3 regions of the Peribacillus sp. NPDC056705 genome follow, and region 2 is predicted to be linked to each of the others. Evidence: riboswitches for the same ligand, from Rfam matches in the RefSeq annotation. Region 2 holds a riboswitch; each other region holds the start of a gene.

Region 1 (3,289 bases), on a different contig from region 2:
AATGCAATACTTTACCAGATCGCGTTTGTCTCTATTATCATCTTGGCCAGTGCCTGGCCCCATGTGTATATGAAGTAGAGGAACAGGAATATAAAAAAATGGTGGATGATATCAACCGGTTCTTGAACGGCGGTCATACTGAAATAAAAAAAGAACTGACTGAAAAAATGCTAGTGGCATCTGAAGAGCTCGATTTCGAGAGGGCCAAGGAGTTCCGTGACAAGATTGCCCACATTGATATTACGATGGAGAAGCAAAAAATGATGACGACCGATTTCGTCGACAGGGATGTATTTGGCTTTGCCTATGATAAAGGGTGGATGTGTGTTCAGGTATTTTTTGTCCGGCAGGGTAAATTAATAGAAAGGGATGTTTCACTTTTTCCGGTCTATGATGAACCCGAACAGGAACTACTTACATTCCTGGGACAGTTTTACGAGATTACGAACCATTTTAAACCAAAGGAAATCTTGCTCCCTGAATCAGTGGATGCCGAAATGGCCGAAGGGCTGCTTGGGGTCAAAACGATTCACCCCAAAAGGGGGGCGAAAAAAGACATGCTTAAATTGGCGAATAAAAATGCCTCCATCGCCCTTCAGGAAAAATTCTCTTTGATTGAAAGGGATGAAGAAAGAACGATCAATGCGGTGGAAAACCTCGGGAACCAACTGGGCATCTACACCCCGCATCGAATTGAAGCTTTCGATAACTCCAATATCCAGGGAAGTGACCCTGTTTCCGCTTTAGTCGTGTTCATTGATGGGAAGCCGGAAAAAAGAGAGTACCGAAAATATAAAATCAAAACAGTCCAGGGACCTGATGATTATGAATCGATGCGTGAAGTGATCAGAAGAAGGTATTCACGAGTATTGAAAGAAGGGCTGCCGCTACCGGACTTGATCATCATTGATGGCGGAAAGGGACATGTCGAAGCCGTACGGGATATTCTGGAGAATGAATTGGGCCTTGAGATTCCGCTTTCAGGTCTCATTAAGGATGAAAAGCATAGGACATCGCAATTGATGATCGGAAATCCTCTTGAAATCGTACCTCTTGATTCTCGGAGCCAGGAATTTTACCTATTGCAAAGAATTCAGGATGAAGTGCATCGGTTCGCGATTACTTTTCATCGCCAGCTACGCGGGAAAAATGCGGTTCACTCCCAGCTTGATGATATTCCAGGAGTCGGGGAAAAACGAAGGAAGCAATTATTAAGGCATTTTGGATCATTGAAGAAGATCAAAGAGGCAACAGTCGAGGAAATCATGGAAGCTGGAATGCCAAAAGGGGTAGCCGAGGGAATCGTTAGAAAATTACAAGAATAATCTTGCTACCGATAAATCACTATGCTATGATTAAAAGGAATTTTTAACTAGACAACTTAAAAGTGCTGATAGAGGTGCGGAATTCAAGAGTAAAGACCTGGAGAAGTATGAGCTTCCATGAAAGGTTTTGAAAGGGGATGACGCCGAAGGAAGACAAGACTCATACCTTGTTTTCCTGGTCCGACATTTAATAAATGGCGGATTGTCAGGGTTTATACCCTGGAGAGCTATCTCACTGTGTTTACAGTATTGGATATGTGATCACAGCAATGAGATATTTCTCATTGCTTTTTTTATTGCCTAAAAAGTAGAGAGGGTGCATGAGGATGGCATTAATCGTTCAAAAATTCGGCGGAACATCCGTCGGTAGCGTAGAAAAAATCAAAAATGTTGCCAATCGGGTAATCGAGGAAGCGGAGAATGGAAATGAGGTAGTCGTCGTTGTTTCAGCCATGGGGAAAACAACGGACCAATTGGTTTCCATGGCCCGTGATATTTCCGGAACCCCGAGCAAAAGGGAAATGGATATGCTATTGACCACTGGGGAACAGGTAACGATTTCCCTGTTAACGATGGCATTGATTGAAGAAGGGCATGAAGCCATTTCGTATACTGGCTGGCAGGCTGGCATGCAAACGGAATCCGTTCATGGGAATGCCCGGATTTTAAACATTGATGCTTCAAGGATCCAAGCTCAGCTTCAACAGAAGAAAATAGTGGTCGTGGCCGGTTTCCAGGGGAACGATGTAAATGGGGAAATCACTACATTGGGGCGAGGCGGTTCAGATACGACGGCGGTTGCCATCGCTGCAGCTCTGAATGCGGATAGATGCGATATTTATACGGATGTAACAGGTGTTTTCACAACGGATCCACGCTACATAAAAGGCGCGCGAAAACTCCAATCCATTTCTTACGATGAAATGCTGGAACTTGCCAACCTAGGGGCGGGCGTCCTCCATCCAAGGGCTGTCGAATATGCAAAAAATTATCAAATTCCGCTTGAAGTCCGTTCAAGCATGGAGAGAGAATCAGGAACGATCATTGAGGAGGAAGCAACTATGGAAGAAAACTTAATTGTACGCGGCATTGCTTTTGAAGACAGTATTACGAGGGTCACAATTTATGGTTTGCCCCAATCACTTGGGGCATTATCCACAATCTTCACGACACTTGCGAAAAACCGGATCAATGTGGACATCATCATTCAAAGCATGACAGCCGAGGATACGACCAATCTATCTTTTTCCACAAAAAGTGGAGATACGGAAGCGGCCTTGATCGTGCTGGAAAATAATAAAGAACGATTGGGATTCGACCGGGTCGAAACGGAGAGCGGGTTGGCCAAAGTGTCCATCGTCGGTTCTGGTATGGTATCCAACCCCGGTGTGGCTGCCGAGATGTTTGAAGTGATGGCCAATACAGGCATCCAGGTGAAAATGGTCAGCACATCGGAAATTAAAGTTTCGACTGTCGTCAATGAAAAGGAAATGGTGAAGGCGGTTGAATCCCTTCATGAAGCATTTAAACTTGGTCAGCATGCAAATGTGCTAGCTTAAGTGCAGGAGTCCAATAAAAAACAGACTTCCGGTAAAAAGGGTAAGTCTGTTTTAAGGGCTAATTAGATTGGATCTCTGGGATCCCATTGGATGGTGAATATCACTTTTTTTGCGCGGCGTTTGATTTCTTCCGTTGATTCGCTGAGGAATTTTTTTTGCAGTGAAAACTGCTCGGCAAGGAAACCGGCTTCAAGCTGGAAGTGACAATCAGGGTGTAAGTCCAAGCGGCGGCTGATTATTTCACCCGTCAGGGATAATTCCATCTCGTGTTTCGTATACTTCATGATTTCAAGATTGCCCCATCCGGCGCTTTGGAAAAATTCAATAACTTCCTGATCGCCATTCAACGGGAATTTTCTTGCTAATTGTTTACCTGCCCAATAGAGGATTTGATTAGAGTCTTTT
Region 2 (3,289 bases):
TCACTGATTACAGGAAAAACGAGCTCGGGTTTACGTTTATTATCTGAATTTGAAGATTCCGAGAATGCTTGTACATTTGATAAAGAAGTTGTTAATCCCACCGTTACAACTGTCAACATTGCAGCAAATTTACTTTTCACTTTCAAAATCTTTTTCCTCCTATATATCATTTAGCCGCTATAATTATGTAAGTATTTCCCAAGAAGTAAAATATCCTCCTCATTTTTCAATTTTTATGTGGTTTTCCAATTAAAATAGTAACTTTGCATTATTAATAAAATATAGGTTCAGTGTAATTTAAATATTAATAAATCAAATAATACCTATGGCCAATAGACATTCCGTTCACTTAAATTGTTTCTGGAGGAAAACTTAAGATAATTTTTCGCTTGTAGTAATGATTTGCCTTTGCTTGATGTAAAAGGGGAACTACCCCTTAACTACGTAGTTATCCCCACGAATCTTAATGGCTTTTATCATTCCATCTCATGGATTTGGAGATACGTATGCTGTTATACGTATCCCGTTCCAATCCTGAAAGGAATGAAAGCACCAAGAGTTCAATCCGTTTGATCTTGTTTGGCTGTGGATTTATATCCATTTTCAGCAACATAATCGCTAGTAAAATTGCCTTCTATAATGCTATCGAACATCTTCGGTTTGTCTTCCTCTTTCATGCAATTGTTCTGACCAGTTTTTATCGGACCACAGATCATTTTGTCTTTGGTTTGGTTAACATTTGCTTGATGTTATTCATGGCCATCCTTTTCAATTTTTTGATAGTGTAATTGAATCAATGGAATCCTACTTACATTGAAGCAATCCGTTTTCTGCTTCCTAAACGACACTGATTTTCATATCTTTGCTGCCCTTTGTTAAATTTGTATCATGCCGTCCTCCCCACCTTGATCATCGTTCTAAGTATTCATAAGATACATACCAACTTTCATAAGCTCTATCACTTGTAAAACTGACTATAAAAGAGTGAAACTTTCCATACAGTTTGTTTTATAAAACTATCAATGTTGAGATTACATAATACTAAAAAAGGTGAATCCATGTATTCTAAAAAAACATTTCTAAATTGTCCTTGCAATAAAGAGGATTCCTTGTTATATTACAGTCAATTAAATATTTTCTTACTTCATACTTTTTGAAGTGAGGATAGAGGAGCAAAGACCATTAGTACACATTTTGAGGAGAATGAGATCCCATGACTATTGTGGAAAGGGGAATTTGCCGAAGCGGAAAGAATCTCATGTTCTTGAAGCTGGTTCTGCTATTGAATAAATGCAGGACTGTCATATAGGAAACTATATGGAGGGCTATCTTATGCGCGGAAACATTTTTTTGATAAATATTGTTTCTACTGCAGCAGCGAATCCTCGTTGTTGCTATTTTGCGTTTACTCCTGAATGGCCCTAACCACCTCTGAATTTTTATAAAAATTATACAAAAGGGCGTGAAGTTATGAATTTTGGCCAAGTTTTAACCGCAATGGTTACCCCGTTTAATCATAATGATGAGGTTGATTTTAATGCTACGAGAACTTTAGTAAATTATTTAATTACTAATGGTTCTGATGGATTAGTAATAGCTGGTACAACTGGAGAGTCTCCTACATTAACTGCAGAAGAGAAAGTGGAATTGTTCAAAATGGTTGTAGAAGTTGTTGATGGAAGAGTTCCAGTCATAGCTGGAACTGGCTCAAATAACACGAGGGCTTCCATCAGCTTAACAAAACAAGCAGAGGCAGCAGGAGTCGACGGAATCATGCTCGTTACCCCATACTATAACAAGCCGTCTCAAGAAGGATTATTCCAGCACTTTAGTGCTATTGCCCATTCAACATCATTACCGGTAATGCTTTATAATATCCCAGGACGAAGTGTCGTGAACATGTCCGTTGAGACGATTGTTAGCCTCTCAAAAATCAACAATATTGTGGCAGTAAAAGAAGCAAGTGGTGACCTAGATGCCATGGCACAAATCATCAGCAAAACAACTAGAGATTTTACATTGTACAGCGGCGATGATGGATTGACATTACCGGTTTTAGCCATCGGAGGAACAGGCATTGTTTCGGTTGCTTCACACATAATTGGCAATGAAATGCAAGAAATGATCAATAGCTTTAAAAATGGGGATGTCCAAGTTGCTGCCACTGCACATCGCGACCTTCTTCCAATTATGAAAGCATTATTTGCTGCACCAAGCCCAGCACCGGTAAAATCAGCATTAAATATGCGGGGGTTAAATGTTGGAGGTGTCCGCTTACCATTGGTCCCTTTAAACGATGAAGAAAAAAGAGCACTACAAATAGCTCTACAACCGAGTAACGCAGAAGCAATTTTGTTAAGTAAATAAACTTAATGATTCATTAATCGAGTCTTCAATACCGATTTTCTGATTAAAAACCATAATAACCGGGCGAAATTTAAAAAAGCAGTGCAAACTTCGAATGAAGTGTACTGCTTTTTTATCACTGCATGGCTCAGTGCTAAAACTAGTTGAGCAATATAATGATTTTATGATTAAGGGCAAAAGGAGGATTTACATTTTCAAGAAAAATATATTTTGTATCCAGTAGGAATCGTAAATGTCGAATTTTCTATAGCAATGATTTCGGGGATTGATCATAAGCTTATTATTTCTAGTGATGTTGATATGTAATTATTAAGACAGAGTCGTTCCATAGTATTCAATCTATAATGGCTCCTTAACACATTCAAAAGAAATAAAGTAATTATAGCTTTGACGTTCAAAATTTTGAACGAACATTATTATAGTTCAACTTAGAAATGGATTTATATCAACTTATATCACTTGATTATGAATAATAGCCTATTTTCTCTTTTATAAAGGCTATTTTTTTAACGAGTTTTTTTATCCAACCCCTTTTACCTCATGGCCTGAAGTCGCTTTCTACTACTTTTCTCTCTCTTGCTCTATCAAAAACCGCTCGTAAAAGTGACTTTTACGAACGGGACTTTTTTTCTATATGGGTAAAACTGTTGAATATTTTATTTCTCTGAGAGCTAGGCTAGTTTGAATTCTTGTTATGCCTAGTTTATTTAACTTTCTAATAAATATTTCTAATTCCTGCCGATCTTTGTTAGCCACTTTTAAAAGATAATCATACTCACCTGTTAAACAATGGCACTCTAATACTTCCGACATAGAAGCTAATGCCTTCTCCAAAACTTCCAGTTTTTCAGCTTGATGTATATTCGTACTCATAAAAATAAAACATAATAAATCAAAACCTAGCTTCTCCTGGTTTAAAATT
Region 3 (3,289 bases), on a different contig from region 2:
AATATACAAAAAAAGTGCAACTATTTTTTCAAACATTTCAAAAAGGACAATGAATTTCGCACACGTAAAAAACTGTCAGGAAGCTCCACTGGGGAGCTTCCTGACAGTCGGTCATGCCGTACATGAAACGAACTCTGAAGTTATATTTATATTGTGGGGTTCTAATGGTGAATATAAACTATGGGGGCTATTTCGAACATTGTGAAATTCACGGGTAATAGCGCTGATTTTACGAGTAAAGTGCCAAAATTCACGAGTAAACGCGGGATTTTACGCATTCCATGTGCATTGCCACTCATTTTTTCAAGGAAATTGCCAAGTACGCAAATCCCAATTCAATTCCGCAAAGCACAAAAAGGGTGATTAGGGTTTGAAACATCATGGTCTCCTCCTCCTCTAAGACTTAAAACAATCTTAAAGGATGAAACCCATACCAGAACAAGACCTTATTTGAAGAAATCTTCAGCAGCCCCACACTGTTCTCTTGCCCTGAAATGGGTTTCATACTGTACAATATAAAAAAAGAAAAAACGGTGATACCATGACAAATATTAAAGAAATAGCTCAATGTGCCGGTGTATCTGTCTCAACAGTGTCCCGTGTATTGAATGATCATCCATATGTAAGCCCAGATAAAAGAAAGAGCGTCTTGGAGGCCATCGATCGTTTGAATTATACGAGAAACATAAATGCCATTCATCTTTCAAAAGGTAAAACCAATCTTATCGGCATCATCATCCCCTTCAACAATCACCCATATTACGGGGCAATCGTTAACGGAATCACTAAACAGGCTAATGCAATTGGCTGTCATATCGTCATCTTTCAAACAAATTATGACAGAGAGAAGGAAATCGAGGCTTTTAATATGCTGCAAATGAAGCAGCTCGATGGCATTATCGTTTGTTCAAGGATTTCGGAAATGAAAATCCTTTTGGAATATCAAAAATACGGACCGATCATTTTATGTGAAGATACGGCCCAGGCTGAATTCTCATCCATCAGCATTGATCATTATGCAGCTTTCTCCTGTGCCCTTGAGTACGTGATTGCTAAAGGATATAAGAAAATCGGATACAGCCTCGGCCGTAAAAAGAGCAGAAATAGTTCCCATCGTACAAAGGCCTTTACCGATATCATGAGTAAACATCAACTGATAAACAATAAGGAATGGCTGTTTGAAGGCAGTTATCACATCAAAGACGGTGAACAATTGTTTCAGGAATGGAATTCGATGATGGATAAACCTGAAGCCATCATCATCACGAATGATGACACGGCGGCTGGCTTCATTCTTACCGCTAAGAAATCAGGTATAAGGGTCCCGGAGGATGTGGCCATTCTCGGTTTCAATAATGATAGCCTGGGTGAAATGCTCGACATCACGACCATTTCCCTGCCGTTGGAATGGATTGGGAAAATGGCGGTGGACCTATTTGAGAATCCTGAGCTGGTCAAACATGTAAAACTGGACTACGCCCTTATAAAAAGAAGGACCGTTTAATGATCTCCATGCTTTATTTTGGTATATCGCCATTTGAATTCTTCCTTGCCGCCATCATTCATTAACTAGGAAAAAATAACCACATAAAATAATCATTGCGATATTCATGAGATTATTTTATAATTTTGATATAGTAAAGTTTACTCAATTACTAGCAATCTATTAGCGATTGCATGAATTTCATGAGAACTATCGTCTGACGTCACTTACAAGCTGGCGCAACGATTTTAGAAAATTGAATACTTCCTCATTTACCGATGAGTTAGAGGCTGCAGCTTATAAAAGTAAAACGGACGAGATTCTGGAAAATTCAAGACTCCGTTTGAAAGGATAAATTGCCGAAGTAAGGGTATATTCCATGTATATTCTTGCTGGCGGTGTTACCGAACAGGAACACCACTGTCACGCTTTTTCAAAAAAGCGTGGGGAGCTATCTTCGGAAGGATAAACGGGTTTATTATAAACAGCCGTCGATCTTTTTCGACTGCTGTTTTTTATTTTTCGTTCCCTTCCAATAAAAAGGAGTGTAACATCAATTGTCAAATTCACAATCAGCATCAAGCCCTACTGAACTGAAAAGGAGCCTGAAAGCGCGTCATTTAATGATGATTTCATTAGGTGGAACGATTGGAACAGGTTTATTTTTAGCAAGTGGCGGTGCCATTCATTCAGCCGGTCCCGGCGGTGCCTTGGTGGCATACGCAGTCATCGGCATCATGGTTTATTACTTAATGACAAGTCTTGCAGAAATGGCAGCGTTCATGCCAGTGGCCGGTTCATTCCGTGTCTATGCATCCAAATTCGTCGATCCGTCTTTCGGTTTTGCGATTGGTTGGAACTACTGGTATAACTGGGCAATCACCATTGCCGCTGAATTGGCAGCCGTTGTCTTAATTATGAAGTTCTGGTTCCCGGATAGCCCTTCAATTATCTGGAGTGCCATTGCATTAATCACTATGTTTCTTATCAATTATATGTCAGTAAAAGGTTTCGGGGAGGCAGAATTCTGGTTTGCCATGATCAAAGTCGTGACAGTCGTCATTTTCTTGATCACGGGTGTCCTGATCATTCTCGGGATCATGGGTGGGAAAGACCCAATTGGATTTTCAAATTTCACAATGGGTGAAGGTCCCTTTATCGGTGGGTTCTTTACGATCCTGGGCGTATTTATGGCTGCCGGCTTTTCATTCCAAGGAACGGAATTGCTTGGAGTGACTGCTGGTGAAAGTGAGGATCCAGAAAAAAATATCCCAAAAGCGATCAGATCCGTTTTCTGGCGCATCATCTTATTCTATATCCTTGCCATTTTTGTAATTGGCATGATCATTCCGTTTACCGATTCACGATTATTGAGTGAAGATGTTGCCGTAAGTCCATTCACGCTTGTATTCGAACGGGCAGGCCTTGCATTTGCTGCATCCATCATGAACGCGATCATTCTATCATCCGTACTCTCTGCCGGTAACTCTGGCATGTACGCTTCAACCCGTATGCTATGGGACTTGGCACGTGATGGGAAAGCACCGAAATTCCTAGGCAAGTTAGATAAAAGAGGAGTACCCGTGAATGCACTTATCGTGACTTCTTTAGTAGGCTGCGTTGCATTCTTAGCTTCATTTTTCGGTGACGGCGTCGTTTATATCTGGTTATTGAACGCTTCAGGCATGGCAGGATTCGTCACCTGGGTCGGGATCGCGATTGCCCATTATCGGTTCCGCAAAGCTTACGCAGCTCAAGGCCTTGATATGAATGCTTTACCATTCCGGGCAAAAGGCTTCCCATTCG

The links. Region 2 has a riboswitch for lysine ahead of dapA (4-hydroxy-tetrahydrodipicolinate synthase). Riboswitches for the same ligand answer to the same signal wherever they lie in the genome.
Region 1: another riboswitch for lysine. It lies ahead of ACFRAK_RS04265 (aspartate kinase); the one in region 2 lies ahead of dapA (4-hydroxy-tetrahydrodipicolinate synthase).
Region 3: another riboswitch for lysine. It lies ahead of ACFRAK_RS01765 (amino acid permease); the one in region 2 lies ahead of dapA (4-hydroxy-tetrahydrodipicolinate synthase).

What each region holds. Positions count from the first base shown of each region.
Region 1 covers NZ_JBHTYI010000002.1:379,144-382,432, forward strand. Annotated here, with positions in the region: gene uvrC (excinuclease ABC subunit UvrC) at 1-1,325, shown strand, start outside; lysine riboswitch at 1,387-1,563, shown strand; gene ACFRAK_RS04265 (aspartate kinase) at 1,652-2,884, shown strand; gene ACFRAK_RS04270 (YslB family protein) at 2,947-3,289, opposite strand, start outside.
Region 2 covers NZ_JBHTYI010000016.1:276-3,564, reverse strand. Annotated here, with positions in the region: gene ACFRAK_RS17950 (metallophosphoesterase) at 1-140, opposite strand, end outside; partial or broken gene ACFRAK_RS17945 (MFS transporter) at 452-767, shown strand; lysine riboswitch at 1,158-1,336, shown strand; gene dapA (4-hydroxy-tetrahydrodipicolinate synthase) at 1,471-2,367, shown strand; gene ACFRAK_RS17935 (Lrp/AsnC family transcriptional regulator) at 2,998-3,289, opposite strand, start outside.
Region 3 covers NZ_JBHTYI010000001.1:378,716-382,004, reverse strand. Annotated here, with positions in the region: gene ACFRAK_RS01770 (LacI family DNA-binding transcriptional regulator) at 542-1,504, shown strand; lysine riboswitch at 1,760-1,945, shown strand; gene ACFRAK_RS01765 (amino acid permease) at 2,041-3,289, shown strand, end outside.